Regions from separate parts of the Cellulosimicrobium sp. KWT-B genome, predicted to be linked through region 4. Evidence: predicted binding sites of a transcription regulator. Region 4 holds the regulator's gene; each other region holds the start of a gene.
The links. Region 4 encodes Rex, which represses fermentation and respiration genes when NADH is low (regulators of the CRP and FNR family bind a similar motif). Its sites were predicted from a motif close to CTTGTGAANNNNTTCACAAG; they were not measured.

Region 1 (7,896 bases), on a different contig from region 4:
GTCGAGCGAGAGCATGGGCTCGAGGTGCTGGACGGTCGCGAAGCCGGCCGCGGCCCGGCCGCCCACGCGCTGCGTGGGCGACTCGGGCGTCTGGAGGGCGGGGTGCGCGGCCTCGAGCGCCTGCAGCTCGTGCATCCGCGCGTCGTACTCCGCGTCGGACGAGACCGGCTGGTCCTCCTCGTAGTAGGCCCGCTGGTCGGCCTCGACCTGGGCGACGAGCTCGGCCCAGCGCCGCTGCGCCGCGGCCTCGTCGAGCTCGGCGGCGGACGACGCCGCGGGCACGTCCTCGTCCGTCGGGGTCGGGGGGGTCGGCGCTGACGTCGCGGGGGTGCTCTCGCTCACCCGCACATCATCGCGCGGACCGCCCACATCCGCCGCCCCCGGACCGCGCCCCGGCCGGGCCCTCACCCCCAGCCGTGCGAGGCGTCCTCGTGCATCGGCGGGCACGTCCCGCCCGGCTCCGTCGCGGCCTCGAAGTGCCACATCTCGTTCGCGTACGTGCGGCACAGGCCGAACCGGGGGCCGTGCTCGCCGAGCCACAGCGCGCCGTCGGTCGGCCCGACGTCGATCGCGAGGCCCGCGACGTGCTCCGAGGTCTCGGGCGGGAGCACCCACCGGTGGGCCTCCTCGGGCGACCCGTAGCGCTCGAGCGCCGCCTCGACGAGCTGCTCCTGCTCCGCCGCGGTGCGCCAACCCGAGGTGAGCGTCAGCTCGACCCCCTCGGCGTCGGCGGCGGCCCGCGCCTCGTCGAAGCGGCGTTCGAGCTCGGGGTCCAGCCCGGTCGCGGTCTGGGGGCGCAGGGTGGGCGACGGGTCGGCGACGGCGTCGCCGTCGTGCGTCGTCACGGTGAGGTACGTGAGCGCGCCCGCCGCGCCGAGCGCACCGACGGCGAGGACGCCGAGCACGGTCCGGGCGACGCGCCGCGGGCCGCGAGGGCCCGGGACGTGGCGGGCGGGCGGGGTGGGGCGCAGGGGTGTCGTGGTCATGGGACGAGGCTCGCCCGCGGCGACCTCGCGCCACATCGACCCGACGGCGACTCCTCGGCCCCGCCGTGCGGTGCAGCCGGGCGGGGAGCGTCCGCCCCCGGCCCGACCTCGTTCCGCCCTGGGGCGGAGGCGGCACGGGCCGGGTTCCCTCCCGGGGCGGTGCCGCGCACGACCCGCCCCGGCTACCGTGGACGCGTGCCCCAGCCGACCCGCCTGCCCGTGTGGGCGCAGGACCTCGCGACCGCGCTCGTCGCGGGCGCCGTGTGGTTCACCGTGGTCATGGTCATGGAGCGCGGCGACTACTGGTACCCGCGCTTCCCCGACTCGTACCGGATCGCCGGGCTGGGGATCGTGCTCGCGCTCGCGCTGCGGCGCGTCGCGCCCGGCCCGCTGTTCTGGGGCACCGTCACGCTCTACCCGCTCGCGATCCCCTGGATCATGCAGACCCCGTTCGAGCTCGTGCCGCTCATGATCGCGGCCTTCGCGGCGACCCGGTCCGGGGCGGTGCCGCCGGTCCTGGCGACGGTCGGCGCCGGCCTCGCGGCGTTCGCGCTGCAGCTCGCGGGTCGCCCGGGCCTCGTCCTGCCGCCCCGACCCTTCTTCGTCGAGGAGCTCTGGGTCGCGAACTCCCCCTCCGACGTCGTCCTCGCGCTCGCCCTCGTGCTCGTCGCCGTGGCTGCCGGGTACTTCTTCCGCCGCCTCGCCCTCACGTCCGAGAGCCTGCGCGAGCGCAACGCCGAGCTCCAGGAGCTCCAGGCCGAGCTCGCGGAGCGCGCCGTGCTCGCCGAGCGCACGCGGATCGCGCGCGAGCTGCACGACGTCGTCGCGCACCACATGTCGGCGATCGTCGTGCGCGCCCAGGCGGCGGACCGCGTCGCGGCGAACCGCCCGGACGCGCCGGCCGAGGCCGTGCGGTGGATCGCCGACGAGGGCAAGCAGGCGCTCACCGCGATGCGGTCCGTCGTGCAGGTGCTGCGCCGCGGCACCGAGGCCGACGGCGGCACCGCGGCCCTCGCCCCGACACCCGACGGCGACCGGGCCGCGGACGAGCTGCGCGCGGCCGCCCGCCGCCTGCGCGACGCCGGGCGCGCCGTCGACCTCACGCTCCCCGACCCGTGGCCCGCGACGAGCGCCGAGTCCGGCCTCGCCGTCGTCCGCATCGCCCAGGAGGCCCTGACCAACGTGCTGCTGCACTCCCTCGCCCACGACGTGACCGTGACGCTGACCGACCGTGCGGGCGACCTGCGCCTGCGCGTCCACGACCCCGGACCGCCGCTGCCGAGCACCGACGGGCGGCAGGGCCACGGCCTGACCTCCATGCGCGAACGGGCGCTCGCGGCCGGGGGCGCGCTGTCCGCCGGGCCGGACGGGCGCGGCGGCTGGACGGTCGAGGCGCGAGTCCCCCGGGCGGCGGCGTGAGCGCCCCCGGCACGGGCACGACGCCGGTGCGCGTCGTCGTCGTGGACGACCAGGCGACCATCCGCCTGGGCCTGCGCATGATCCTCGACAACGAACCCGACGTCACGGTCGTCGGCGAGGCCGGGGACGGGGAGACGGCGGTCGCCATGGCGCGCGCCCTGCGCCCCGACGTCCTGCTCATGGACGTGCGCATGCCCCGGCTGGACGGCATCGAGGCGACCGCGCGCATCGTGGCCGACCCCGAGCTCGCGGCGGTGCGCACGCTCGTCCTCACGACGTTCGACGACGACGAGTACGTCTACGGCGCGCTGCGCGCGGGTGCCGCCGGGTTCCTCCTCAAGGACGCGGACCCGCAGTCGCTCGTCGACGCCGTGCACCGCGTCCACGCCGGCGACTCCCTGCTCGACCCGGCGGTCACGGGCCGCATCATCTCGACCTACGTCGAGCTCGCCCGGCAGGCGCCGCTCGCGGCCTCCGACGCCGTCGAGACCGGGTCCGCGGTCACCGGGCTCGACGCGGCGACCCCGCGCGAGCGCGAGGTGCTCCTCGCGGTCGCGCGCGGCCTGTCGAACCGCGAGATCGGGGCGGAGCTGCACCTCACCGAGGCGACCGTGAAGAGCCACGTGCGGTCGCTGCTCACCAAGGTCGGGCTGACGAACCGGGTGCAGCTCGTGATCCTCGCGTACGAGGCCGGGTTCGTGCGGCCGGGCGGCACGGCCTGAGCCCGGCTCACGCCTCCGGGGGCAGGCCCTCGACCGCGTGCCCGAACGCCTCGACGATGCGCCACATGTCGCCGAGCAGCACCTCGAGGCGCTGCTCGAACCCGTCGCCCACGTAGACCCACGTGTCGCGCGACCCGTCCCTGCGGTGGAGCGACACCACGAGCTCCGACGCCGACCGCTCGTCCCGGTGCACGCCGTCCGGCGACGCGTGCGCCGCGAGGGTCGTGGCGGGCACCGTGAGCTCCGGGCCGAGGTGCTTGCGGTCGTGCGGGTGGTCGCTCTCCTCGTGGACGGCCACGCACCACGGCGGGCAGTCGTCCACCTGCCAGGACGGCCTCCCGAGCGGCGAAGCCCACACTGCTGATCCCCCTGTCGTGCTGTCGAGCACGTCGGTCATGCCGATCACCTCCCCGGCGACGGGACCATGATGCCGGGGGCGTCCGACACGCCGGACCGCGCCGTTACGAAGGCGGTGGACGGAGGAGCGAGACGGGGTCGACGTCGAGCCGCTCGGCGAGCTTCTCGACCGAGCGGAGGGTCAGGTTGCGCTCCCCGCGCTCGACCCCGCCCATGTAGGTCCGGTGGACGCCGAGGAACTCGGCGAAGTCCTCCTGGCTCATCCCGCGGCCGACCCGGAGGGTCCGCAGGTTCTCACCCAGCGCGCGCTGCAGATCTCCTTGCACGCGTGCAACCGTCACCCAGCGCTACTCCTCGGTCTACAGACTTATCGGTATCACCCCGTTCTCGAACGACCCCCTCCCCCCGCTCCGCGAGGGGCGCCCGCGCGACGCGTGCTACTCATAGATAGCACACTGCGGGCCCTCCCGTCACACGACGGAGCCCGACGGCGGAAGGGGACTCGCGCCGTCGGGCTCCGGGTTTCGTGGGGCCGGGAAGGGTCAGCCGGCCACCACGCTCCCGGCAGGCGGGGTCGCCGCCTGCCCGTCCTCGGTGCTCGCGCCCTCGTGGGCCGCGAGACGCTCTGCCCGCACGACCTCGCGGCTGCTGCCGCGGTAGGCCGCGACGAGGATGTCGCGCATGTCCTCCAGGACCGGCATCCGCGGGTTCGCCGGGGCGCACTGGTCCTCGAACGACCGGAGCGCGAGGTCGTCCAGGCGGCTCATGAACGCCCGCTCGTCGACGCCCTGCGCGGCGAACGTCGCCTCGATGCCCACCTTGGCGCGCAGCTCCTCGACCGCCCTCGCGTACGACTCGACGCCCTCCTCCGGGGTGGAGGCCGGCAGCCCGAGGTGCTTCGCGATCTCCTGGAACCGCTCCGGGGCCACGTAGCGCTCGTACTTGGGCCAGCTCGTGAGCTTCGTGGGCACCTGGCCGTTGTAGCGGATCACGTGCGGCAGGAGCACCGCGTTGGTGCGCCCGTGCACGAGGTGGAAGGTCGAGCCCACGGTGTGCGCCATGGCGTGCACGATGCCGAGCATCGCCGAGCCGAACGCCATGCCCGCGATGGTCGCCGCGTTGTGCATCTTCTCGCGGGCCTTCGGGGCCGCCGCGCCCTGCGTGACCGAGTCCTCGATGTGCTCGAAGACCATCTTGATCGCCTGCAGGCACAGCCCGTCGGTGAAGTCGTTCGCGTAGACGGAGACGAACGCCTCGGTCGCGTGCGTGAGGGCGTCGAAGCCCGAGTCGGCCGCGAGCTTCGCCGGCATGGTGTCCGTGAGCACGGGGTCGACGATGGCGACGGTCGGGGTGAGCGCGTAGTCCGCGAGCGGGTACTTGAAGCCCGTCTCCGGGTCGGTGATGACCGCGAACGGCGTCACCTCCGCGCCGGTGCCCGACGACGTCGGGATGCACACGAGCTTCGCCCTGCCCCCGAGCTCGGGGAACTTGTAGGCGCGCTTGCGCACGTCGAAGAACTTCTCCCGCATGTCGGAGAACTCGATCTCCGGGTGCTCGTACCGCAGCCACATGACCTTGGCGGCGTCCATCGGCGACCCGCCGCCGATCGCGATGATCGTGTCGGGCTCGAAGTCGCGCATCGACTCGGCGCCGCGGTTCACGGTGCCGACGCTCGGCTCGGGCTCGACCGCGTCGATGATCTGGATCGCGACCTTCTCCTCGCGGCGGGCGAGGACGTCGAGCACGCGGTCGACGACGCCGATGCGGCTCATGACCTTGTCGGTGACGATCGTGACGCGGTGCACGTCGCGCATCTGGGCGAGGTACTGGATCGAGTTCGGCTCGAAGTACGTCTTGGCGGGCACCTTGAACCACTGCATGTTGTTGTTGCGCCGCCCGATCCGCTTGACGTTGATGAGGTTGACCGCCGACACGTTGTTCGACACCGAGTTCGCGCCGTAGCTGCCGCAGCCGAGCGTGAGCGACGGGAGCAGCGCGTTGTAGATGTCGCCGATGCCGCCGAGCGACGTCGGGCTGTTCCACAGCACGCGCACGGCCTTCACGCGCGACCCGTAGCGCTCGACGAGCGCCTCGTCGGACGTGTGGATCGCGGCCGAGTGGCCCAGGCCGTCGAGCTCGACCATGCGCTCCGCGAGGCGGACGCCGTGCTCGGTGTCGCGCGCCCGCAGGACGGCCAGGACGGGCGTGAGCTTCTCGCGGCTCAGGGGCTCGTCGGGGCCGACGTCGTCGATCTCGGCGAGGATGATCGACGTGTCGTCGGGGACCTCGAACCCCGCCTCGCGCGCGATCCACACCGGCGACTTGCCCACGACCTTCGGGTTGAGCTTCGCCCCGGCGCAGTTCGTGCCGTTCGCCTCGACCCCGAAGATCAGGCGCTCGAGCATCGCCTTCTCGGCGGGCGTCACCCGGTAGGCGTGCAGGCGGGCGAGCTCGCGCATCGCGTCGTCGTAGATCACGTCGTCGAGGATGAGCGCCTGCTCCGAGGCGCACACCATGCCGTTGTCGAACGCCTTCGACATGACCACGTCGTTGATCGCGCGGCCGAGGTCGGCGGTCTTCTCGACGTAGGCCGGGACGTTCCCCGCGCCGACGCCGAGGGCGGGCTTGCCTGCCGAGTAGGCCGCGCGGACCATGCCGTTGCCGCCCGTCGCGAGGATGAGCGCGACGCCCGGGTGGTGCATGAGCGTGCTGGTCGCCTCGATCGACGGGTGCTCGACCCACTGGATGCAGTCGTCGGGCGCGCCGGCCGCGACCGCGGCGTCGCGCACGATGCGGGCCGCCTCGACCGACGAGCGCTGCGCGCTCGGGTGGAACGCGAACACCACGGGGTTGCGCGTCTTGAGCGCGATGAGCGACTTGAAGATCGTGGTCGACGTCGGGTTCGTCACCGGCGTCACGGCGCACACGACGCCGACGGGCTCGGCGATCTCGACGACGCCCGTGAGCTCGTCGCGACCGATGACCCCGACCGTCTTGAGGTTCGCCATCGAGTTGGGCACGTGCTCGCAGGCGAAGATGTTCTTCGTCGCCTTGTCCTCGAAGACGCCGCGCCCGGTCTCGGCGACGGCCATCTGCGCGAGGTGGCCGTGCTGGTGCAGGCCGGCGACGGACGCCTTGAGGACGATCCGGTCGACGTCCTCCTGCGTGAGGCTCATGTACTGGTCGAGCGCCTTGCGGGCCCGCTCGACGAGGACGTCGATCTCGTGCGTCGTGCGGGTGTCCTCGGTGCGGTTCTCGACCTTCGTGCTGGCGCTCTTCGCGCTCATGCGTCCCCTCCGGTGCCCGACCTCGCCGGGCGTCGGCCGCGGGTGTGCCGGGGCCGGGATGCCCCGGCTCCTTCGGCGGTCTCTCTACTTGTGAAGGTTTTCACAAGCCGCGCGTCCCCACAAGGGTCCGGCCCCGATGCGGGCCGAAGGTCCCCGCCTCCTCGTGACCTCCGCACCGCGGCCAGCGCGCCGTAGGGTGGGTGACCATGACCGCCGAGCAGACGACGAGCCCCTCGCCCGCGACCGAGAGCCGCGCCGCGACCGACCGACCGGACGGCACCCCCCACGACCCGTACCTCTGGCTCGAGGACGTCGAGGGCGACGAGGCGCTGGCCTGGGTCCGCGCCCGCAACGCCGAGGTCGCCGACACGCTCGAGACCGCCGACGAGTTCGCCGCGACCGAGCGCGCGATCCGCGAGGTGCTCGACTCCGACGCTAAGATCCCCGAGGTCTCGAAGATCGGCGACCGGTACTACAACTTCTGGCGCGACGCGCAGCACGAGCGCGGCGTCTGGCGGCGCACGACGCTCGAGTCCTACCGCACCGACGACCCGGAGTGGGAGACCGTCCTCGACCTCGACGCGCTCGCCGCGGCCGAGGGCGAGTCGTGGGTCTGGCACGGCGCGAGCGTCCTGCGCCCGACGCCGGAGCAGCTCGCCGCGGGCGAGCCGTGGCGGCACGCGCTCGTCGAGCTCTCCCCCGGCGGCTCCGACGCCGACGTCACGCGCGAGTTCGACCTCGTGGAGAAGCGGTTCGTCGCGCCGGAGGACGGCGGCTTCCACCGCGCCGAGGCCAAGGGCTCGCTCGGCTGGATCGACGCCGACACCGTCTACGTCTTCACCGACTTCGGCGAGGGCACGCTCACGCCGTCCGGGTACCCGCGCGTGGTCAAGCGCTGGACGCGCGGCACCCCGCTCGACGCCGCGGTGACCGTCTACGAGGGCACCGACGAGGACATGTACATCTCCGCCTGGCGCTCGCACACGCCCGGGTTCGAGCGCGACTTCGTGCACCGCTCCAAGGCGTTCTACTCCGACGAGCTCTACCTCGCCGAGCGCACCGGCACGCCCGAGCAGCGCCTGACGAAGATCGACGTGCCCGACTCCGCAGAGGTCGGCGTGCGGC
Region 2 (7,896 bases), on a different contig from region 4:
GGCGCGCGGCGAGGCTGCGCTTCGTCGCCTCGTACGCCGCGGCCTCGGCGGGGACGGCGCGCAGCCAGTCGCGGAACGCGACGACGTACGCCGCGAACGGCGAGTCGAGGCGCCGGACGTGCAGGATCACGGGCGGCTCACCCTCGTCACCGGGGCGGGTGAGCAGGCGCTTGGCGTAGAGCTCGGGGGCGGGGTCGGCGCCCGGGCGCGGGACGTCCCGGTACACGCCGGGCGAGTCGGGGCGCGCCCCGCGCTCGATCGAGAACCCGAGCGGCCCGAGCGCGGCGTCGAGCTCCGCCTCGGAGGGCAGCGGCGCGACGCGCACCTGGAGGTCGATGATCGGCTTCGCCGCGAGCCCGGGGACCGCCGTCGACCCGATGTGCTCGACCACGACCGGGCTCGTGCCGTCGGGGCTCGCGAGGTCGGCGAGCGCGGCGGCGACGCGTTCCGTCCACCGCCTCCCGGCGTCGGTCCATCGGGGGTCGTGGGCGTCGACGGTCGCTGCAGGCACCCGCGCACCCTACGGCCCGACCCCGCCCCGGGGAGCGCGCACCCGCCGAGACGGGAGAAGTGGCCCCGGGAGCACGGCGGTCCGGGGCCACTTCTCACGTCTCGGCGAGCGGGCGCTCGTCGGCGGGTCGGGTCAGTACGTCGTCAGGCCGTGGGCGCGGAACTGGTCGCGCACGCGCTCGGTGAGCTCGGCCGACGGCGCGGGCGTGTCGTCGAGCTCGTAGGTGCGCCCGAGCGCGTCCCACTTGTCGCGGCCCATCTGGTGGAAGGGCAGCACCTCGACGCGCGTCACCGTGCCGGGCCGGATCGCGTTGAGCGACGCCGCGTACGCGGCGACCTTCTCGACGTTGTCCGGGTCGTCGGTGAGGCCCGGGACGAGCACGAAGCGCACCCAGACCTCGGGCGCGTGGCCGGTGAGCCCGCGCTCGGCGATCCGTCGCCCGAACCGCAGGGTCGGCTCGAGGTCGCGGCTCGTGACCTTCGTGTAGGTCTCCGGGTCGCCGGACTTCACGTCGAGCAGCACGAGGTCGGTGTCGTCGAGCATCGCGTCGGTCGCGTTCGCGCCGAGGAAGCCGGACGTGTCGAGCGCGGTGTGCACGCCCATCGCCTTCGCACCGCGCAGGACGCGCGCCGCGAACGCGGGCTGCATGAGCACCTCGCCGCCCGAGAGCGTGAGCCCTCCGTGGGTGGCCCGGAAGACGGGCAGGTAGCGCCGGACGCGCCCGAGGAGCTCGTCCGCCGTGACGGGCCTGCCGTCCTTCATCGCGAACGTGTCGGGGTTGTGGCAGTACAGGCACCGCAGCGGGCACCCGTTGAGGAACACGGTGAGCCGGGTCCCCGGCCCGTCCACGGCGGTGACGAGCTCCCAGGAGTGGACCGAGCCGAGCTCGCCCGCGCGCATCGCCGCGAGCTTGTCGGCCCGGTCCACGTCCGCGACCGTCAGCCCGTCCAGGCCCGCGCCGGCCCGGCGCGCGTGGCCCACGGGCGTGCCCGACGCCGCGGGCTCGGCCGCGGAGGTCGGGACGCCCGGGACCTCGAGGCGCGTGGCGTCGTCGGGCAGGGTGCCCCCGGCGACGCCGCACCCGCGCGACGGGCGGACGGCGGGGCCGGGAAGGGTGACGGTCATGGCTGGCTCCTCAGCGCTCGTCAGAGCGCGCCGTGGAAGGTGCGCGAGAGCACGTCCAGCTGCTGCTCGCGCGTGAGGCGGACGAAGTTCACCGCGTACCCGGACACGCGGATCGTCAGCTGCGGGTAGTTCTCCGGGTGGTCCATGGCGTCCAGGAGCGTCTCGCGGTTCAGCACGTTGACGTTCATGTGGTACCCCTCGGAGCCGATGTAGGCGTCCAGGAGGCCGGCGAGGTTGGTGACCTGCTCCTCCTTGGTGCGCCCGAGGCCGCTCGGCACGACCGTGTTGGTCAGCGAGATGCCGTCCTGCGCCTCGTCGTACGGCAGCTTGGCCACCGACAGCGCCGAGGCGAGCATGCCGTGCGTGTCGCGCCCGTTCATCGGGTTGGCACCCGGGGCGAACGGCTCGCCGGCGCGGCGGCCGTCGGGCGTGTTGCCCGTCGCCTTCCCGTACACGACGTTCGACGTGATCGTCAGGACCGACTGCGTGGGCACCGCGTCACGGTACGTCGGGTGCGTGCGGACCTTCGCCATGAACCGCTCGACGAGGTCGACGGCGATCGCGTCGGCCCGGTCGTCGTCGTTGCCGAACGTCGGGTACTCGCCCTCGGTGACGTAGTCGACGACGAGGCCGCGCTCGTCGCGGACGACGGAGACCTTCGCGTGCTTGATCGCCGACAGCGAGTCCGCCGCGACGGACAGGCCCGCGATGCCGCACGCCATGGTCCGCAGCACGTCCTTGTCGTGCAGCGCCATCTCGATGCGCTCGTACGCGTACTTGTCGTGCGACCAGTGGATGCAGTTGAGCGCCTCGACGTACGTCGCCGCCAGCCAGTCCATCGTCGCGTCGAACTTCGCCATGACGTCGTCGAAGTCGAGCACGTCGCCCTCGACGGGCGCCGCCACGGGCGAGACCTGCTTGCCGGAGATCTCGTCGCGGCCGCCGTTGATCGCGTAGAGCAGCGTCTTGGCGAGGTTCACGCGAGCGCCGAAGAACTGCATCTGCTTGCCGACCCGCATCGGGGACACGCAGCACGCGATCGCCGCGTCGTCGCCCCAGTGCTGGCGGATGAGCTCGTCCGACTCGTACTGCACGGCCGAGGTGTCGATCGAGACCTGCGCGCAGTAGTCCTTGAAGCCCTGCGGCAGGTCCGGGCTCCAGAAGACCGTCATGTTCGGCTCGGGGGCCGGCCCGAGGTTGTAGAGCGTCTGGAGGAACCGGAACGAGTTCTTCGTGACGAGCGGGCGCCCGTCCTCGCCCATGCCGCCGATCGTCTCGGTGACCCACGTCGGGTCGCCGGAGAACAGGGCGTCGTACTCGGGCGTGCGCAGGAACCGCACGATGCGCAGCTTGATGACGAAGTCGTCGATGATCTCCTGCGCCTCGGGCTCCGTGATGCGGCCGGCCTCGAGGTCGCGGTCGATGAACACGTCGAGGAACGTCGACGTGCGGCCGAGCGACATGGCGGCGCCGTTCTGCTCCTTCACGGCGGCGAGGTAGGCGAAGTAGAGCCACTGCACGGCCTCGCGGGCCGTCGTCGCCGGGCCGGAGATGTCGTAGCCGTACGAGGCCGCCATCTCCTTGAGCTCGCCCAGTGCGCGGATCTGCTCCGCGTGCTCCTCGCGCTCGCGCACGACCTTCTCGCTGAAGGGCTGCGTGTCGAGCCCGAGCTTGTCGAGCTTCTTCGCGGCGATCAGCGCGTCGACGCCGTAGAGCGCGACGCGGCGGTAGTCGCCGATGATCCGGCCGCGGCCGTAGGCGTCGGGCAGGCCGGTGATGATGTGCGAGCTGCGGGCCGCGCGCACGTTCGGCGGGTAGACGTCGAACACGCCCTGGTTGTGCGTCTTGCGGTACTCGGTGAAGACCTTCCGCAGGGTCTCGTCGACCTCGTAGCCGTACGTCTCCAGCGCGCCCTCGACCATGCGCCAGCCGCCGTTCGGCATGATCGCGCGCTTGAGCGGGGCGTCGGTCTGCAGACCGACGATCACCTCGTGCGCCTTGTCGATGTAGCCCGGCGCGTGCGCCGTGATGCCGGCGGGCGTGTGGGTGTCCACGTCGTAGATCCCCATCTCCCGCTCCTCCGGGAACATGGCGGACAGCGTGCTCCAGATGCCCGTCGTGCGCTCCGTGGGGCCGGCGAGGAACGACGCGTCGCCCGTGTACGGGCGGTAGTTGCGCTGGATGAAGTCGCGCACGTCGACCGTGTCGCGCCACGGGCCGTCGGTGAAGCCCTCCCACGCAGGGACGTGCGCGGTGTCGCGCTGCGGGTCGACGGCGCCTGCCCCCGTCGCGCGGCCGCCGCTCGTCGTGCCGGTTGCCTCGGAAACGCTGGTCATCTGGACCTCCCTCGTGCCTGACGCGCGGGTCCGCGCGCCGGCCGGACCCGCCGGCCTCGCGAGGTCCCGGGTGGGGGCCCTCGGCCGAGGTTCCGACGGGCTCCTTCGCCACCTCCAGGCTAGGTTCCCGGAGCCCGCGGCGGAGGCGTTCGGGACCGCCCGGGGACCTAGGTCCCGAGGCGGGCGGGACCCGGCAGGAACGGCAGGATTCCGCGGCTCCTCGTCCCCTCGGCACCCCGGTCGAGGAGGTCTTGTGATGACCTTCACAAGCCTTCGGGCCCTCCCGTCGGGGACCCCGCGCCGCCGTCGTGACGCACGACACGGGCGCCCGTCACACGCTCGCCGGACGTGCCGCGCGCATCCGTGTGAGACTGCCCGGGTGAAACGCACCGTAGGGGTCGAGGAAGAGTTCCTGCTCGTCGGCGACGACGGGCAGCCCGTCGCCCGCGCGGCCGAGGCCCTCGAGGCCTCCGGCACGGACGACAAGGGCGGGGGCACCGGCTCGCTGGAGTCGGAGTTCATGGAGGAGCAGCTCGAGACGGCGACGCACCCGCGCCGCGAGATCGACGAGCTCGCGACCGAGATCCGCGAGGGCCGACGTCGCGCCCAGGAGGCCGCGGACCGCGTCGGGGCCCGGGTCGCCGCGCTCTCGACGTCTCCCCTGCCGTTCGAGGGCACGACCGTGTCGCGCCTGCGCTACCTCGAGGCGCGCGCCGCGTTCGGCCTCACCGCGCGCGAGCAGCTGACGAGCGGCTGCCACGTGCACGTCGCCGTCGCGGACGACACCGAGGGCGTCGCGGTGCTCGACCGCATCGGGCCGTGGCTCGCGACGCTCCTCGCGCTGAGCACGAACTCGCCCTTCTGGCAGGGCCAGGACAGCGGGTACGCGAGCTTCCGTTCGCAGGTCTGGTCGCGCTGGCCCACCTCGGGCCCGACGCGCGCGTTCGGCTCGCCCGAGGCGTACCGCGCGGCGGTCGACGGCCTCGTCGCGACCGGGACGATCCTCGACGAGAACATGGTCTACTTCGACGCCCGCCTGTCGTCGCGCTACCCCACGGTCGAGATCCGCGTCGCGGACGTGTGCCTCGACCCGGACACCGCGACGCTGCTCGCGGCGCTCGCCCGCGGTCTCGTCGAGACGGCGGCCCGCGAGTCCGCCGACGGCGCGCCCGCGCCCGAGCTGCGACCCGAGATCCTGCGCACCGCGTCCTGGCGCGCCGGCCGCTCGGGCCTCGAGGAGGACCTCGTCTCGCCCCTCACCTGGCGCCCGGCCCCCGCGCACGACGTCGTCGGCCAGCTCGTCGCGCACGTGCGCGACGCGCTCGTCGACGCCGGAGACCTGGACGCGGTGACCGAGCTGCTCGGGCGGCTGTGGTCCGGGGGCAACGGTGCCGCCCGGCAGCGCGCGTGGCACGCGGCGTCCGGCGGCGACCTGCGTGCCGTCGTCGAGCACGCGGTCGAGGTCACCCACTCCTGACCGACGCGACGGCCCGCGGCGCACCTGCGCCGCGGGCCGTCCGCACATCCGGGGCTGCGCACCCGGGAGCCGGGTGCGCGGCACGGGTCGTCAGCCGCGTGCGAGCGCCGCGAGCGCGTCCAGCACGTCGCGCGCGACGTCCGCCCCGGTGAGGCGGTACGCGGACACGACCTGGTCGCGCGTGGCGTGGTCGAGGAACTGCGCCGGGAGACCGATCGGGTGCACGGGCGTGCGCACGCCCGACTCCAGCGCCCGCTGGGCCAGCAGCGCGCCGACCCCGCCGTCCACGACGCCGTCCTCCACCGTCACCACGAGGTCGTGCTCCCCGGCGAGCTTGACGAGCGCGCTCGGCAGCGGGAGCACCCACGTGGGCGACACGACCGTGACGTCGACGCCGTGCGCGGTGAGCGACTCCCCGGCGTCGAGCGCGACGCGGGCCATCGAGCCCAGGCCGACGAGCAGGACGCGGCGCGGACCACCCGGCGCCGCCGTGGCGGGGGCGGCCTCGTCGCCCGCGTCCGCAGGCACCGCGAGCAGGTCCACGCCGTCGACGGACTCGACGGCGGGCAGCGCGTCCGAGAGCGCGCCCTTCGGGTACCGCACGACCGTCGGGGCGTCGTCGACGTCCACGGCCTCGCGCAGCGCGGTCCGCAGGGTCTCCTCGTCGCGTGGCGCGGCCAGGCGCAGGCCCGGCACGATGCGCAGCATCGCCATGTCCCACATGCCGTTGTGGCTCGCGCCGTCGTCGCCCGTGATGCCCGCGCGGTCGAGCACGAACGTCACGCCGGCCTTGTGCAGCGCGACGTCCATGAGCACCTGGTCGAACGCGCGGTTGAGGAACGTCGCGTACACCGCGACCACCGGGTGCAGCCCGGCGAACGCCATGCCGGCCGCCGACGTCGCGGCGTGCTGCTCCGCGATCCCGACGTCGAACGTGCGCTCGGGGAACGCCTGCGAGAACGGCTTGAGACCGACGGGCTCGAGCATCGCCGCGGTGATCGCGACGACGTCGGACCGCCGGCGCCCGATCTGGACGATCTCGTCGGCGAAGACGCTCGTCCAGCCGAAGCGCGAGGGCGCGACCGGGAGCCCGGTCTCCGGGTGGATCTTGCCCACGGCGTGGAAGCGGTCGGCGACGTCCTGCTCGGCGGGCGTGTAGCCGCGGCCCTTCTCGGTGAGCGCGTGCACGATCACGGGCGCGCCGTACGCCTTCGCGCGGCGCAGCGCGTGCTCCATGGCCTCGACATCGTGGCCGTCGACCGGCCCGACGTACTTGATGCCGAGGTCCTCGAACATGCCCTGGGGCGCGACGACGTCCTTGAGGCCCTTCTTCAGGCCGTGCAGCCACTCGTACGCGAACCGCCCGGGCGCGCCGGACCGGTTGAGGGTGCGCTTGCCCCACTGCAGGAAGCTCTCGTAGCCGTGCGTGGTGCGCAGCGTCGACAGGTGGTGCGCGAGGCCGCCGATCGTGGGCGAGTACGAGCGCCCGTTGTCGTTGACGACGACCACGAGCCGCCGGTCCTGGCTCTCCGCGATGTTGTTGAGCGCCTCCCAGGCCATGCCGCCGGTGAGCGCGCCGTCGCCGATGACCGCGACGACGTGCCGGTCGGTGAGGCCGCGCACGACGTTCGCCTTCGCGATGCCGTCGCCCCACGAGAGCGCGGTGGACGCGTGCGAGTTCTCGACGACGTCGTGCTCGGACTCGGCGCGCGACGGGTACCCGGACAGCCCGCCCTGCTTGCGCAGCGCGGAGAAGTCCTGGCGCCCCGTGAGGAGCTTGTGCACGTAGGACTGGTGGCCCGTGTCGAACACGAAGGTGTCCGTGGGCGAGGAGAACACGCGGTGCATCGCGATGGTCAGCTCCACGACCCCGAGGTTCGGGCCGAGGTGGCCGCCCGTGCGGGAGACGGAGTCGACGAGGAACGCCCGGATCTCCGCGGCGAGCTCGCGCGCCTGCCCCGGGGTCAGCCGTTGCACGTCCTCGGGCGAGGTGATCGTGCCAAGCAGGCTCATGCAGATGCTCCGTTCCGTTCCCGTGCGACCAGCCCGACAACTCTAGGCCGTCCGGGCCGATGACCTGCGCCGCGGTGCGCCGGGCGACGGGACCTTCACGTCATTGACGCACACTCGCGCCGCGGACGCACGGACGCGGCGTTCGTGGAATTCTCCTTCCGCACTGCGGACAACGGCGGGGTGTGACCTCGTAGGATGGAGCCATGCGCTTCCTGCCCGGACAGTCCCCCGCGACCGACCTCACCTACGGCGACGTGTTCCTCGTCCCGTCGCGCTCCGAGGTCGCGTCGCGCTTCGACGTCGACCTCTCCTCCGCCGACGGCACGGGCACGACGATCCCCGTCGTCGTCGCCAACATGACGGCCGTCGCGGGGCGCCGCATGGCGGAGACCGTGTCGCGGCGCGGCGGCATCGCGATCATCCCGCAGGACGTG
Region 3 (7,896 bases), on a different contig from region 4:
GCCGCGCGGCCGAGCGATTCCAAGTCTCGCCCGCGACGGCATCGAAATGGGCCCGCCGCTACCGTGCCGGCCTTGCCATGACTGACCACTCCAGCCGCCCGCACCGCAGTCCCCGGCGTTGCTCACGACAGCTCGAGCGGCGCATCGTGGCGGTGCGGTTCACCCGCCGCTGGGGGCCACACCGCATCGGCTACCACCTTGGCGTTCCGCGCGCGACGGTCGGGCGGGTCCTGGCCCGCTACCGGATGCCGCGCCTGGCCCACCTGGACCAGGCCACCGGGCTACCCGTGCGCCGGACTGCAGCCCACCGCTACGAGGCAGCCGCCCCCGGAGAGCTCGTGCACGTCGACATCAAGAAGCTCGGACGGATCCCGGACGGCGGTGGCTGGCGGGCCCATGGTCGCGGCTCGGCCCAAGACCGCGCCGCCGGCGTGATCCGTGATCGAGCCGCACGAGCAGGAGCCGCGGGTTCACGCGGATACCGGTTCTTGCACCATGCCGTGGACGACCACTCCCGACTGGCGTACTCCGAGATCCTGTCAGACGAACGCAAAGAGACCGCCGCAGCGTTCTGGACCCGAGCCTGCACCTACTTCGCGAGCCTCGGGATCGAAGTCACCGCGGTCATGACCGACAACGGCGCCTGCTACCGGTCCAAGGACTTCACCGCAGCACTCGGCCAGATCAAGCACCGACGCACCCGCCCCTACCGGCCTCAGACCAACGGCAAAGTCGAGCGATTCAACCGCACCCTGGCCGCCGAATGGGCCTACGCCACCACCTACCCCAGCGACACCGCGCGCGCCGCGACCTACGAGGCATGGTTGCATCACTACAACCACCACCGACCCCACACCGGTATCAGCGGCCAGACCCCCTCAGATCGCGTTCACAACCTCACGGGGAAGTACAGCTAGCCGTCGGCACGGCGGGCTCGGGACCTCGAGCCGGCCCCCGCCTCAGCCGCTCTGGGCCCCTCCGGCGCCGGCGGCGCGCACACGGTCGTTGCGGATGCCGACCCAGCTGAGCACGCCGCCGAGGACGAGCAGGGCCGCCGTGACGAGGAGCGAGCGGTGGAAGCCGTCGAGGTCGAGCACGCCGCCGACGATCACCCCCGCGAACGCGATGACGACGAGCCCCGCGACGCGCGACACCGCGTTGTTCACCGCGGAGCCGATGCCGGCGTCGGCCGCGGGGATCGAGCCGAGGATCGCCGACGTCAGCGGCGCGACCGTCATCGCGAGGCCCAGGCCGAAGAGCACGAGACCCGGCAGGACCTGGGTGACGTAGACGGCGTCGTCGGTCGTCGTGAGCAGGAGCAGGTAGCCGGCCCCGCCGACGATCGGGCCGAGCGTCATGAACAGGCGCGGGCCGTAGCGGCCCGCGAGCGCCCCGAACCGCGTCGACAGGGCGAGGAGCACGAGCGTGACGGGGAGCTGGGCGAGCCCGGCGGCGGTCGCGCTGTACCCGCCGACCTGCTGGAGGAAGAGCGTGACGACGAACCCGCCGAAGTACAGCGCGCCGTAGATCGCCGCGGTCGCGAGGTTGCCCCACGCGAAGTTGCGCACCCGGAACAGGCGCGGCGGCAGCATCGGGTCCGGGGCGCGGCGCTCCCACCCCACGAACGCGACGAGGCACACGACCCCGACGGCGAACGGCCCCCACACCACCGGGCTCGCCCACCCGAAGCGGCCCTGCTCGATGAGCGCGAACACCGTCCCCGCGAGCCCGACGGCGGCGAGCGTCGCCCCGAGCGTGTCGATGCGCCGTCGGCCGCCCGGGCCCACCGCGGCGCCCGGCTCCTCCGCCGCGGACCGGGGCACGCCGCGCAGCAGCCACAGCGTGACGGCGACGGGGAGCACGTTGATCCAGAAGACCCAGCGCCACGAGATCGCGTCGATGAGGATGCCGCCGAGCAGCGGCCCGACGAGCGACGCGGTGCTGGTCCACGCGGTCCAGGAGCCGATCGCGCGCGCCTGCCGCTCGCCGTCGAACGTGGAGATGATCATGGCGAGCGAGCTGGGCACGAGCAGGGCGCCCGCGACGCCCTGGAGGCCGCGCGCGACGACGAGGACGAGGCCGTCGGGCGCGAGCGCGCACGCGACCGACGTCACGGCGAACCCGACGAGCCCGATCGCCATGATGCGGCGGCGCCCGTGGACGTCCGACAGCGACCCGGCCAGGAGGATGAGCGCGCCGAGCGTGATCATGTACGCGTCGACGACCCACTGCTGCAGCGCGAGGCCGGTGACCGGCCCGGTGGTGAGCTCGGCGGAGATCGCGGGCAGCGCGACGTTGACCACCGAGCCGTCCAGGAACGACACGAACGACGCGAGGACCGCGACCACCAGCACCCGCTGCTGCACCGTCACGCCCTCACGCTACGACGGTCGCGGCGATCAGGCGTTGGGAGCGACGTCCGTCCCCGCCCCGCGGCGGCGCGGCACGACGCGCGACGGCGCCGTCCGCCCGGCGGGTCCAGGCACCTCCTCGACCTCGAGGCCGGCGTCCGCGATCATCGCGAGGTCCGCGGCGGCGTCCTGCCCCTCCGCCGTGAGGTAGTCGCCGAGGAACAGCGAGCTGGCCACGTGCAGGGCGAGCGGCTGGAGGGCTCGCAGGTGGAGCTCGCGCCCGGCGCCCAGGCGCAGCTCGGCCCGGGGCAGCGCGAACCGCGCGGCGGCGAGGATCCGCAGGCACCGTTGCGGCGTGAGCTCGTGCCGGCCGGCGAGCGGCGTCCCCTCGAAGGGCACGAGGAAGTTGACCGGGACGGAGTCCGGGTCGAGCGCCCGCAGCTCCAGGAGCACGTCGACGAGCTGCTCGGGGGTCTCCCCCGCCCCCGCGATGAGCCCCGAGCAGGCCGACAGCCCGGCACCCTGGACGCGCCGGACGGTCGCGACGCGGTCCGCGTGGTCGTGGGTCGTGCAGATCTCGGGGTAGGCGTCCTCCGACGCGTTGAGGTTGTGGTTGTAGGCGGAGGCGCCCGCGTCGCGCAGGCGCTCGGCCTGGCCGTCGGACAGCAGCCCGAGGCACGCGCAGACCTCGACGCCGGGATGCTCCTCGACGATCCGGGAGACGACCCCGCAGACGCGGGTCACGTCGCGCTCCGTGGGGCCGCGCCCGCTCGCCACGAGGCACACGCGCGACGCCCCGGCGTCGATCCCCGCGCGCGCCGCACCGAGCGCCTCGGGCGCGCGGAGCCACGTGTACCGCAGGATCTCCGCCGCGGACCCGAGACGCTGGGAGCAGTACGTGCAGTCCTCGGGGCACAGCCCGGACTTGAGGTTGACGAGGTAGGCGAGCTTCACGCGCCGGCCGAACCACCGGCGTCGGACCCGGGCGGCGGCCGCGACGACGTCGAGGAGGTCGTCGTCGTCGGTCGCGAGGACCGCGAGGAGGCTGTCCGCGGACGGCACCTCCTCGCGCGTCGTGGCGGAGACGAGGTCGTCGAGCAGCGCGGCGAGGTCGTGGTCCATGGGTCGATCGTGGCGACGCGCGCCGCGCGGGCCCGTGCACGATCTCTCCAGCGTCCGGCCGCACGGACGGGAGAGCCCGACGACGCGTTGGTGACGGCCCACAACACCGGTGCGGCGGGACCGTCGCTCTCCCCCAGGTGCAGGCCGCACCACGTCGGCCGCCGCTGCTCGTCGGCGACATACCTAGCGGTAGGTATGGTCGCCCGCTAGGCTGCGGACCATGCCGTCCGACACGCGACCCGAGCCACGCGCGGAGGCGCCCGGCTCGGCCCGCGAGCGCCTCGTCGCCGCCGCGCAAGAACTGTTCTGGGCCCAGGGCGTCGGCGCGACGAGCCCACGCCAGGTCCTCGCCGCGAGCGGCGTCGGGCAGGGCAGCCTCTACCACCACTTCCCCACGAAGCACGACCTCGCCGCCGCGGCCGTGCACGCCACGACGACCGCGGGCCTCGACGCCGCGCGCCGCGACCTCGGCGCGCAGGGCTCCGCCGTCGAGCGCCTCGTCCGCTATCTCGAACGCCCGCGGCCCGCGCTCGCCGGCTGCAAGGTCGGGCGCCTCGTGAGCGACCAGGCCGTCATGGACGACGCCGCGCTCGCCGCGGAGGTGCGCGCCTACTTCCGCGGGCTCGTCGACCTGGCCGCCGCCGTCCTCGTCGAGGGCGGGCTGCCCGACGACGCGGCGCGCGACCGCGCGCACGCCGCCGTCGCCGTCGTGCAGGGCGGGTACGTCCTCGCGCGCGCCCTCGACGACCCGGACGCGATGTCCGCCGCCGCGCGGGGCTTCGTCGCCCTGCTCGACCCGCTCCCGACCACCTCGGAGGACGCATGACCGACGCCGACCGCCCGTCCCTGCGCGAGCGCCTGCGCGCCCTGCCCGTCTTCGGCCCCGACCTCCCCGGTCTCGACGTGGACGCCGCACCCGACGACCCGGGCACGCTCTTCGTCCGCTGGCTCGACGACGCGATCGACGCCGGGCTGCCCGCCCCGCACGCCGCCACCCTCTCGACCGCCGACGCGAGCGGCCGCGTGGACGCCCGGACCCTCATCCTCAAGGACGTCGACGGCGACGGGTGGGTCTTCGCGACGCGCGCCGACTCCCCCAAGGGCGTCGCGCTCGCGCAGAACCCGAACGCCGCCCTGACGTTCTTCTGGCGCGAGCACGGTCGGCAGGTCCGCGTGCGGGGACCCGTCGTGCCACTGGACGCCGAGACGTCCGCCGCCGACTTCCTGGACCGGTCCGACTTCTCCCGCGCGACCGCCCTCGCCGGGTCGCAGAGCGCCCCGCTCGCGTCCCGCGCCGCCTACCGGGAGGCGTGGGACGCCGCCCTCGACCGCGTGCGGGCGGAGCCCGGGCTCGTCCTCGACGCCTGGACCGCGTACGCGCTCGAGCCGACGAGCGTGGAGTTCTGGGCGTCGTCGGGCGCGGGCCAGACCCGCCTGCGCTACACCGCGGCGTCCGGCGCGCCGACCACCTGGACGAAGGAGCTGCTGTGGCCCTGACCGACGCCCCCGCCCTCACCCCGCCCGACGTCGAGGAGGTCCGGCGCGACGCGCGCGCCGCCCTCGACGCGGTGACCGACGCGGCGCGCGGGCTCGACGCCGCCGGGCTCGGCGCGCCGTCGGCCCTGCCCGGGTGGTCGCGCAGCCACGTGCTCGCGCACGTCACCGCCATCGGCGAGGCCATGGCGCGCCAGGCCGAGTTCGCCGCGCGCGGCGAGCTCGTCGAGGTGTACGACGGCGGCGCGGCCGGGCGCGAGGACGGCATCCGGACGGGCGCGCTGCGCTCGGTCGCGCAGCACGTCGCGGCGCTCGACGCGCTGGCCGACCGCCTCGACGCCGCGTGGCCCGCCGCCGGGTCCGCCGGGTGGTCCGCGCCGGTGACGTACCGCGACGGCACGGTCGCGGACGCGCTCGTGGCCTGGTGGCGCGAGGTGCGGATCCACGCGGTCGACCTCGACGCGGGCGTCGGCCTCGACTCCTGGGCTCCCGCGCTCGGGCTGCACCTCCTCGACTTCCTCGGGGTCAGGCTCGCGGACGACGTCGTGGTCGAGCTCGACGGGGCACCAGGAGACCTCGTCGTGGGCCCCGCCGGCGTCCACGTCGGACCGGGCGCTCTCCGCGTCGGACCGGGCGCTCTCCGCGTCGGACCGGGCGGCCTCCGCGTGGCTGCCGGACCTGAGCCCGCGCCCGAAGCCGAGCCCACGCCCGGGGCCGCGGCCGCAGCCGCGTCCGCGCCCGGCCGGGGCGCCGTCGTCGTCCACGGTCGCCTCACCGACGTCGCCGCCTGGCTCGCGGGCCGCGCCCCCGGCGCCGAGCCCACCGCCCGCCTCGCGGGCGAACCCGTGAGCCTCCCCGAGATCGGCCCCTGGCCGTCCCCGTACTCCCCGCCGCAGGAGAACCCCACCCCCGCGAGGTAGAGCCCCGGTCGGCCCAGGTAGAGCCCAGGTCCGCCAGGTAGAGGCGTGGTCGGCTCGTGCACGCGGACCACGGCTCTACCTCGCGAGACCACGGCTCTACCTCGCGGGAGGACGGCTCGGGACCCGTGTTCTCCCTCGCGAGATCGTGGTGCGACCCGGGCGAACGCGGACGGATCGCGCGGTACGCGACGTCCGACCTGCCCGGCTCGGGACCGAGGTCCCGCGAAAGTGTGACGCACGCCCGTGACGCACCGCACAGTTAGTGCACTCTTTCACAAGCGTAGGATCGACATGTGTCGAGTCGAGCGAGCAACCCCGCAAGCAGCGCAGACCAGATCGACGTAGCCCTCATCGGCGGTGGCATCATGAGCGCCACGCTCGGGGCACTCCTGAAGGTCTTGGAGCCCACCTGGACGGTGCGCATCTACGAGCGCCTGGACGCCGTGGCGCAGGAGTCGTCGAACCCGTGGAACAACGCCGGGACGGGTCACGCCGCCCTGTGCGAGCTGAACTACACGCCGGAGAAGCCGGACGGCTCGATCGACATCACCAAGGCGGTGAAGATCAACGAGCAGTTCGAGGTGTCGCGCGAGTTCTGGCACCACCTGCTCACGACGGGCGCGCTGCCGCAGCCCGCGAGCTTCATCTCCCGCACCCCCCACATGACCTTCGTGCGCGGCGCGGAGAACGTCGACTACCTGCGTCGCCGCTTCGAGACGCTGCGCCGCCACCCGCTGTTCAGCGAGCTCGAGTTCACGGACGACCCGGCGGTCATCGCCGAGTGGGCCCCGCTCCTGGTCGCCGAGCGCGACGGCGACGAGTCGGTCGCGGCGACGCGCGCGACGAGCGGGACGGACGTCGACTTCGGCGCCCTCACCGAGCAGCTCGTCGACTACCTCGTCTCGGAGGGCACGCAGCTCTACCTCGAGCACGAGGTGAAGAACCTCAAGAAGACGAAGGACGGCCGCTGGCGCCTGACGGTCAAGGACCGCTCGTGGAACGCCCCGAAGCGCCGCTCGACCGTCGAGGCCCGGTTCGTGTTCGTCGGCGCCGGCGGCGGCGCGCTGCCGCTGCTCCAGGCGGCCGGCATCCCGGAGGCGAAGGGCTACGGCGGCTTCCCGATCAGCGGCGAGTTCCTCCGCACGGACGACCCGGAGCTCGTCGCCCAGCACCAGGCGAAGGTCTACGGCAAGGCCGACGTCGGCTCGCCGCCCATGTCGGTCCCGCACCTGGACACGCGCGTCGTCGACGGCAAGACGTACCTGATGTTCGGCCCGTACGCCGGCTTCAGCCCCAAGTACCTCAAGAAGGGCAAGTACCTCGGGCTGTTCACGTCGCTGCGCCTGCACAACCTCGGCTCGATGGTGGGCGCGGGCCTGAAGAACCTCGACCTCACCCAGTACCTGGTCGGCCAGCTCCTCGCGAGCCCGGAGACCAAGTTCACCGCGCTCCAGGGCTTCATGCCCACCGCGCACCCCAAGCACTGGGAGACCATCACCGCGGGCCAGCGCGTCCAGGTGATCAAGAAGGACAAGGACGGCAAGGGCGTCCTCGAGTTCGGCACCGAGGTCATCGCGGCGTCCGACGGCTCGATCGCCGGCCTGCTCGGCGCCTCGCCGGGCGCCTCGACGGCCGTCCCGGCGATGATCGACCTGCTCGAGCGCTGCTTCCCCGCCCGCTTCACCAAGTGGCGCCCGGAGCTCGCGACGATGATCCCGAGCCTCGGCCACGCGCCGTGGGAGGCGCACGAGCTCGAGGGCCTCGACCAGCTCACGGGCGACGCGGACGTCGACGCGGTCGGCTCGCGCGCCTGACCCGAGCGACACCGCTCCCCCGCGAACGGCCCGGACCTCCACGAGGTCCGGGCCGTTCGTGCGTCCGAGGACGCGGCAGCTCAGCGCGCGGAGGCTCAGCGCGCGAGCGGCGTGCCCCGGGTCCCCGGTCGCCGCGGCGCGACGGGCGCGTTCGCCCCGGGGCGCCCGCCCGGCACGGCAGGAGCGGCGCGCACG
Region 4 (7,896 bases):
CGAACGTGTCGTAGTCGACGACCGCGTTCGCGAACCCGCGGCCCTCGGTGACGATGGCCTGGCCGCGGTAGTGCAGGAGCTGGCCGGTCGCGACCGCGACGAGCAGCCCGACGAGGGACAGGTGGAACAGCAGGTTCCCGGTCTCGCGCAGGTACCCGCGCTCCGCGGAGACCGTCCGCGCGGCGGGCCGGGCGGCGGCGCGTCCGCGGGCGGGCGTCGCGTCCTCGGCGCCGGTGTCGACGCGGAAGGTCGGGAGCCAGGACAGGCGTCCGCGCAGGTGCGTGCTCGCCGCCTCGACGACCTCGTCGGGCCTCGCGTCCGTGACGACGCGGCCCTGTGCGGGGAACCGGTCGAAGCGGCGGGGCGTACGCGGCGGGCGGGAGCGCAGCGCCTGCAGGTGCGCCTTGGTGCGCGGCAGGATGCACCCGACAAGCGAGACGAACAGCAGGATGTAGATCGCCGAGAACCACACCGACGCGTAGACGTCGAAGAAGCCGAGACGGTCGAGCCACTCCCCCGTCGTGGGGTTCTCCTGGAGGTAGCGCAGCACCGCCGCCGGGTCCTGCGGGCGCTGCGGCAGGACCGACCCGGGCACCGCGGCGACCGCGAGCAGCATGAGGAGCATGAGCGCGACGCGCATGCTCGTGAGCTGGCGCCAGGTCCAGCGCAGCGCACCGCGCCACCCGAGCGACGGGAGCGCCGGGCCGCCGTCGCCTCCCGCGCCGCCCCTCCCGCCCGACGGCGTCCGCTCCCCCGGGCCGTCGCCCGCGGAGAACGCGTCGTCGATGCCCTCGGGGCGGTACCCCGTCCGCACGGTCGTGCCGGCCTTCTCGGCCTTCTCGACCTGCTCGGTCTTCTCGGTGTTCCCGGGCTCCCCGGTCCGCCGGCTCATCTCACACCACCGTCACGTATCCGCCGATCCAGCCCTGCAGCGACGTCGTCCACGTCGTCCACAGGCCCGTGACCAGCGCCAGACCGATGAGCACCAGCAGCCCGCCGCCGATCCGCATGATCGCGAGACGGTGCCGGCGCAGGAACCCGAGCATGCGCTGCGAGCTCTGCAGCCCCAGCGCGATGAGGAGGAAGGGCACGCCCAGCCCGAGGCAGTACGCGACGCCGAGGATCGCGCCGCGCCCCGCCGACGCCTCGCTGAGCGACAGCGCCTGGACGGCGACGAGCGTCGGGCCGAGGCACGGGGTCCAGCCGAGCCCGAACACGATGCCGAGCAGCGGCGCCCCCCACAGCCCGGCCTGCGGGCTCACGTGCAGGCGCCGCTCGCGCTGGAGGAAGGGCAGCGCGCCGAGGAACGCGAAGCCCATGAGGATGACGACCACGCCGAGCACGCGCGTGATGACGTCCTCCCAGCGGACCAGGTGCACGCCGATCGCGCCCGCCGCGAACATGAGCGCCACGAACACGAGCGTGAACCCGGCGACGAACAGCCCGACGCCCGCGAGCACGCGGCCTCGGCTCGGTGCCGCGACCCGGGTGGCCGTCGTCGTGCCCCCGGACGCCTTGCCCCCGTCGCCGGTGGTGGCCGCGGCCATGCCCGAGACGTAGCCGACGTACCCCGGCACCAGCGGCAGCACGCACGGGGACGCGAACGAGACGAGGCCCGCGATGACCGCGACGGGCACCGCGAGCAGCATCGAGCCGCTCCACACGGTCGTCGCGAAGGTGTCGCCGATGCTCGACGCGGCCGCCGCGGGGACCGCGGCGGCGAGGGGCGTGAGGACGGGCACGGTCAGCTCTCGGCGAGGACGTCGTCGACCAGGGCGGTGAGCGTCGAGCCCTCGACGAGCCCGATGACGCGCGCCGCGACGCGGCCCTCGCGGTCGAGCACGACGGTGGACGGCACGGCCTGGAGCGGGACGGTGCCCGAGAGCGCCGCGACGACCTCGCCGGAACGGTCGTCGATCGACGGGTAGGGGACGTCGAACCGGCGCTGGAACGCCTGGGCGGCGCCCGCCTCGTCGGTCGTGTTGATCCCCAGCACCTGCACGCCGTCGTCGGCGAGCGCCACGAGGTCGGGCGCCTCGGCCCGGCACGGCGCGCACGCCGCGTACCAGGTGTTGAGCACGACGACGTCCCCGAGCCACGCGCTCGTGTCGACCTGCTCGCCCTCGTAGTCCGTGCCCGTGAGCGCGACGACGTCGCCGCGCTCGTCGGCGTCCCACGTGCGGACCGACCCGTCACCCGAGACGAAGCCCTGCCCCACGACGTCGGTCGAGGCACCGGAGTCCTGCGCGCACGCCGCGAGACCGAGGGTCGCGGCGAGCACGACGGCGCCCGTCAGCGCGCGGCGCACGGGTCGCCGACGCGACGGCAGGGCAGCGGCCCGCGCCTCGACGGAGAGGGGGCGCGCGGCACGCGCGCGCGAGTCGGCGGTCACGACGGCATCACGGGACGCACCCTGCCCGCGCTTCCTGAACGGGACCTGAGAGACGTGACCTCCGCCACGCCGGAACCGTGCAGTTCGGGCGCGACGGCCGTGGCGACAGCGCTGGACATGACCGACGTCACGCCCCGGAGACGCTCGCCGCGCCCGGGAGGAGGTCCGCGACCGGCTCGGTGTAGTGCAGGCCGACCAGGCGGTCGTCCTCGAAGTGCAGCGACGTGAGCGACGCGAGCGAGCACTCGCGCTTGCGCGGGTCGTGCCAGAGCCGGCGGTTCTCGAAGCTCAGGCGCGTGAGCCACACCGGGAGCTGGTGGCTGACGAGCAGCGCCTCGTGCCCGGCCGCCTTGTCCCGCGCCTCGGCGACGGCGGCCCGCATGCGCGCGACCTGCTCCACGTACGGCTCGCCCCACGAGGGGCGGAACGGGTTCCACAGGTAGGGCCAGTGCTGCGGGTGCCGCAGCGAGCCGTCCCCGACGCCGAAGGTCTTGCCCTCGAAGTGGTTCGCGGCCTCGATGAGCCGCTCGTCCGTGCCCAGCTCGAGCCCGAACGCCTCGGCGGCGGGCGTCGCGGTCTCCTGCGCGCGCTGCAGCGGCGAGGCCACGACGACCGTGAGGTCGGCGCGGGGGCGCGACGTGCCGTCGGGCCCGGGCTCGCCCGCGAGGTGCGCGGCGACGCGGCGGGCCATCTCGTGGCCGCGCTCGGAGAGGTGGTAGCCGGGGATCCGGCCGTAGAGGACGCCGTCGGGGTTGTGGACCTCGCCGTGGCGCAGGAGGTGGACGATGGTGGAGACCATGCCCACCAGTGTCCCGCACTCGGGGCGAGCGCACGCCACCGCGGGCCGGCGCGACGGGCCACGACGGGTGGTCAGGCGTCGCGGTCGGCCTTGCACGCCTCCGCGACGGCCGCCATCGCCTCGCCCAGCGCCCGGAACTGCTCCGGCGTGAGGACGTCGACCAGGTACCGGCGCACGGCCGCGACGTGGGCGGGCGCCGACGCGACGAGCACGCGGTAGCCCTCGCTCGTCATCGCGCAGTTCACGCCGCGGCGGTCGCCCGAGCTCGCGGAGCGCCGGACCAGGCCGCGCGCCTCCATGCGCGCGACGGTGTGCGTCACGCGGCTGCGCGAGCGGGCGAGCCCGTCCGCGAGCGCCGACATGCGCAGGGTGTGGTCGGGGCTCTCGGAGAGGCGCACGAGCAGCTCGTACTCGTTGAGCGACACCTCGGACCGTTCCTCGTGGTCCCGGCCGAGCGCCTCGATGAAGCGCACGGTCCCGTCGAGGTACGCGCGCCACAGGCGCTGCTGCTCCGCGTCCAGCCAGCGCGGCTCGGCGGCGGGGGCTGCGGGGGTGCGGACGGTGCTCGCCGTCGGGGTGTCGACGTCGTTGCGGGTCATGGGTCCTCGGCGGTGCGGGAGGGGCTGGGGCGTGGGGGCGTCGGAACATTGTTCCACCCCACGGGAATAGACGGACCGAGGGGTGCTGTTGATACGCTCGTTCCGAAGTTGAACGTTCAACCACTTGGTCCGCCAGGACCCCGACCACCCGCAGGAGCACCCATGGCCTCGTCGCTGCCCGCCGGCCTCACCGCCGGTACCTACGCCCTCGACGCGTCGCACTCGCAGGCGTCGTTCACCGTCCGCCACGCCGGGATCTCGAAGGTCCGCGGCACCCTCGCGATCACCGACGGCACGATCACCGTCGGCGACGACCTCGAGTCGACGTCCGTGACCGCCCAGCTCGACGCCGCGTCCGTGAGCACGGGCGACGAGAACCGCGACAACCACCTGCGCAGCGCCGACTTCTGGGACGCGGAGAACAAGCCGACGTGGACGTTCACGTCGACGCGCATCACAGGCGACGGCGACGACTACGTCGTGGCCGGCGACCTGACGATCAACGGCGTCACCAAGCCGGTCGAGCTCGAGACGGAGTTCGCGGGCACCGCGACCGACCCGTTCGGCAACCCGCGCGCCGGCTTCGAGGCGACCACCGAGATCTCGCGCAAGGAGTTCGGCCTCACCTGGAACGCCGCGCTCGAGACCGGCGGCGTGCTCGTCGGCGACAAGATCAAGATCGCGCTCGACGTCTCGGCCATCAAGCAGGCCTGACCGTCGCCCCGGGCACGTCCCGGGCGAGACCGGCACCCTCCGGCAGGGGTGCCGCCCCGAGGGGCCGCGTGCACCGGCACGCGGCCCTTCGTCGTCCCCGGGTCCGGGCGCCGGGGCCGCTCAGCGCTCCTGCGACGCCGCGAGGGCGCGGGCCTGCGAGTGGAACGCGAGGATCTGCAGCTCGCTGCCGACGTCGACGCCGCGCACGTCGACGTCCGCCGGGACCTGGAGAGCGCGCGGCGCGAAGTTGAGGATCTCGCGCACCCCCGCCGCGACCACGCGGTCCGCGACCGCCTGCGCGTGCGCCGCGGGCGTCGCGAGGACGACGATCGACACCTTCTCGCGCTCCACGACCTCCTCGAGCGCGTCGACGTGCTCGACGACGAGGCCCGCCGCCCGCGTCCCGACGACGTCCGGCGACGCGTCGAGGAGCGCCGCCACGTGGAAGCCGCGCTGCTCGTAGCCCGAGTAGTTCGCGAGCGCGTGCCCCAGGTTGCCGATCCCGACGATCGCGATGCGGTGCTCGTCGACGAGGCCCAGGGCCTCGGTGATGTACTGCGCCAGCGAGTCGACGTCGTAGCCCACGCCGCGCGTGCCGAACGAGCCGAGGAACGACAGGTCCTTGCGCAGCTGCGCCGGGCCCACGCCGGACAGCTCCGCGAGCTCGACCGACGACGTCGTCCCGACGCCCCGCGCCACGAGGTCCCGCAGCGCGCGCAGGTAGGACGGGAGCCGCGCCACCGTCGCGCTCGGGATCCCCGGCGCCGTCACCTCACCGACTACCTGCTCAGCCACCGTCACTCCGTCGTCCAGGGACCGTCCTCGTCGACGGTCACGCTCCACGGGAGGAATCATCCCAGGTCCGCGCGCGGCGCCGAAATCCGGGCCACCGCACGCGCCAGCCGGCGCGCGTCCACGCGCCAGAAACCCTGCTGCACCCCGCCGACCGTGACGACCGGCACGTACTCGCCGTACTGCTCGCGCAGGGCCGGGTCCGTGCCCGGCGCGTCCAGGTCGACCTCCGCCCACGCGACGCCCGCCTCCGCGCACACGGCCTCGACGACCGTCCGCGCGTCGTCGCACAGGTGACAGCCCGCGCGACCGAACAGCAGGACGGGGGCCGGGGCGTCGGAGGTGCTCACGCCTCCCAGGGTACGAGGCCCCGGCAGCCCGACCGCCTAGAGTGGAGGCATGGCGACGTCTCCCGGCCCGGGCCCCGACCCGACCTCCCGGCCGACGCTCCCCGAGGAGGCGCCCGCGCGCGCCCCCGGTCCGCCGCACCGCACCGCCGCGTTCTTCGACGTCGACAACACGATCATCCGCGGCGCCTCGTCGTTCCACCTCGCGCGCGCCCTGTACCAGCGCGAGTTCTTCTCGACGCTCGACATCGTGCGCTTCGCCGTGCACCAGGCCCGGTACCTCGTGTTCGGCGAGAACAAGCAGCAGATCGACCGCATCCGGTCGCGCGCGCTCGCGCTCATCGCCGGGCGCTCCGTCGCCGAGGTCACCGCGATCGGCGAGGAGGTCTACGACACCGTCCTGTCGCTGCGCATCTATCCCGGCACGCGCCGCCTGCTCGACGAGCACCTGGCGGCCGGGCACCAGGTGTGGCTCGTCTCCGCGACCCCCGTCGAGATCGGCGAGCTCATCGCGCGCCGGCTCGGGACGACGGGCGCGCTCGGCACCGTCGCCGAGCACGAGGACGGCTTCTACACGGGACGGCTCGTCGGCGACATGATGCACGGCCGCGCGAAGGCCGCCGGGGTGCGGGCGCTCGCCGAGCGCGAGGACATCGACCTCGAGGCGTCGTACGCGTACGGCGACTCGCTCAACGACGTGACGATGATGGAGGCCGTGGGGCACCCGTGCCCCATCAACCCCGACGCCCGGCTGCGCCGCCACGCGCAGGACGTCGGCTGGCCCATCCGCGAGTTCCGCGGGCGGCGGCGCCGCGTCGCCCGCAGCAGCGTCCGCACCGCGAGCTGGGCCGGCGCCGCCTGGGCCGCGGCGCTCGTCCTGCGCTCGGTGCGCCGCGCCGTCGACCGGCGCATCGCCCGCCTCTGACCCCGCCCGAGCCGCGCCCGGAGACGCGTCGAGCCCGGTCCCTCGGGAGGGGCCGGGCTCGACGACGGGTCGGCGCGTCAGGACGCGCGCGACGTCACTTCTTGTTGCGACGCTGGTGACGCGTCTTGCGAAGCAGCTTGCGGTGCTTCTTCTTGGCCATGCGCTTGCGGCGCTTCTTGATGACGGAGCCCATACGGTCCTCGCAATGCTCGAGCGGCGTGTCGGTCGGCGACCGGTCGACCGGCCGCGGGTGGTCCACGGTTGATCGGGGCCCCGGCGACCACGAGGGCGCCGCAAGCCGACCAACACGAGAGAAATCCGCCCCCTAGCCTACCCGCTCGCGCCCGTGCCCCGGTACGCGACCGGTCGCGGGGCGTCTCAGTCGAAGTGCGCGTCGAGGCCCAGCAGCGGGAAGACGGCCCGGCGCGTGGCCGCGACGGCGCGGTCGACGTCGTCGTCCGGGTCGTACCCGCTGCTCCACCGCCGGACCTCGACCTCGGGCCCGAACGCGAGCGGCGCGTCGAACCCGGCGACCTCCGCGACGCGCTCGCGCCACTCCGCGGGCAGGGGCACGCCCGCGGTGACGGGCCGGTGCACGACCTCCCCCACGACGGCCGACCACACGAGCGGCACGACGCGCGCGATCGCGTACCCGCCCCCGCCGAGCGCGAGCCACCGCCCGTCGGTCAGCTCGTGCGCGAGCCCGTGCATCCAGGTGGTGGCCGTGCGCTGCGCGTCGACGGACACGTCGAGGTCGGACAACGGGTCCTCGCCGTGCGCGTCGCACCCGTGCTGGGTGACGAGCACCTCGGGGCGGAACGCGCGCAGCACGGGCGGCACGACGGCGTCGACCGCGCGCAGCCAGCGGGCGCCGTCGGTGCGGCGCGGGAGCGCGACGTTGACCGCCGTGCCCTCGGCGCCGGGGCCCCCGAGGTCGGTCGGGTGGCCCGTCCCGGGGAAGAGCGTCGCGCCGCTCTGGTGGACGGAGACGGTGAGGACGCGCGGGTCGTCCCAGAACGCCTCCTCGACGCCGTCGCCGTGGTGGGCGTCGAGGTCGACGTACGCGACGCGCTCGACGCCGTCGTCGAGCAGGCGCCGGATCGCGACGGCCGCGTCGTTGTAGACGCAGAAGCCCGACGCCGCGCCCGCCTTCGCGTGGTGCATGCCGCCCGCGACGTTCACCGCGTGCCGGGTGCGGCCCGCCGCGATCTCGCCCGCCGCCTCGTACGAGCCCGCGACGATCCGCGCGGCGGCCTCGTGCATCCCGCGGAAGACCGGGTCGTCCTCGGTGCCGAGGCCGCGGGCCGGGTCGGGCGTGCCGTGCTCGG

Region 1: adhE (bifunctional acetaldehyde-CoA/alcohol dehydrogenase) is a predicted target of Rex. The motif match lies at 6,859-6,878, and genes of this name have one in related genera.
Region 2: pflB (formate C-acetyltransferase) is a predicted target of Rex. The motif match lies at 4,223-4,242, and genes of this name have one in related genera.
Region 3: mqo (malate dehydrogenase (quinone)) is a predicted target of Rex. The motif match lies at 6,147-6,166, and genes of this name have one in related genera.

Annotation. Positions count from the first base shown of each region.
Region 1 covers NZ_NEDO01000004.1:37,245-45,140, forward strand. The annotation lists gene ligA (NAD-dependent DNA ligase LigA) at 1-342, opposite strand, end outside; gene B9L22_RS13040 (M15 family metallopeptidase) at 405-986, opposite strand; gene B9L22_RS13045 (sensor histidine kinase) at 1,182-2,405, shown strand; gene B9L22_RS13050 (response regulator transcription factor) at 2,402-3,127, shown strand; gene B9L22_RS13055 (hypothetical protein) at 3,135-3,524, opposite strand; gene B9L22_RS13060 (helix-turn-helix domain-containing protein) at 3,589-3,810, opposite strand; gene adhE (bifunctional acetaldehyde-CoA/alcohol dehydrogenase) at 4,027-6,771, opposite strand; gene B9L22_RS13070 (prolyl oligopeptidase family protein) at 6,978-7,896, shown strand, end outside.
Region 2 covers NZ_NEDO01000003.1:68,070-75,965, reverse strand. The annotation lists gene B9L22_RS10190 (GrpB family protein) at 1-511, opposite strand, end outside; gene pflA (pyruvate formate-lyase-activating protein) at 644-1,636, opposite strand; gene pflB (formate C-acetyltransferase) at 1,657-3,972, opposite strand; gene B9L22_RS10175 (glutamate--cysteine ligase) at 4,352-5,449, shown strand; gene dxs (1-deoxy-D-xylulose-5-phosphate synthase) at 5,540-7,462, opposite strand; gene B9L22_RS10165 (GuaB1 family IMP dehydrogenase-related protein) at 7,666-7,896, shown strand, end outside.
Region 3 covers NZ_NEDO01000005.1:138,075-145,970, forward strand. The annotation lists gene B9L22_RS16035 (IS481 family transposase) at 1-917, shown strand, start outside; gene B9L22_RS16040 (MFS transporter) at 960-2,372, opposite strand; gene bioB (biotin synthase BioB) at 2,400-3,473, opposite strand; gene B9L22_RS16050 (TetR/AcrR family transcriptional regulator) at 3,694-4,299, shown strand; gene B9L22_RS16055 (pyridoxal 5'-phosphate synthase) at 4,296-4,970, shown strand; gene B9L22_RS16060 (maleylpyruvate isomerase family mycothiol-dependent enzyme) at 4,961-5,887, shown strand; gene mqo (malate dehydrogenase (quinone)) at 6,181-7,701, shown strand; gene B9L22_RS16070 (hypothetical protein) at 7,797-7,896, opposite strand, start outside.
Region 4 covers NZ_NEDO01000001.1:406,608-414,503, forward strand. The annotation lists gene B9L22_RS01805 (cytochrome c biogenesis protein ResB) at 1-892, opposite strand, end outside; gene B9L22_RS01810 (cytochrome c biogenesis CcdA family protein) at 894-1,688, opposite strand; gene B9L22_RS01815 (TlpA disulfide reductase family protein) at 1,745-2,308, opposite strand; gene B9L22_RS01820 (histidine phosphatase family protein) at 2,520-3,191, opposite strand; gene B9L22_RS01825 (MarR family winged helix-turn-helix transcriptional regulator) at 3,263-3,790, opposite strand; gene B9L22_RS01830 (YceI family protein) at 3,953-4,504, shown strand; gene B9L22_RS01835 (redox-sensing transcriptional repressor Rex) at 4,625-5,299, opposite strand; gene B9L22_RS01840 (glutaredoxin family protein) at 5,356-5,646, opposite strand; gene B9L22_RS01845 (HAD family phosphatase) at 5,696-6,568, shown strand; gene B9L22_RS01850 (30S ribosomal protein bS22) at 6,663-6,761, opposite strand; gene B9L22_RS01855 (acetoin utilization protein AcuC) at 6,947-7,896, opposite strand, start outside.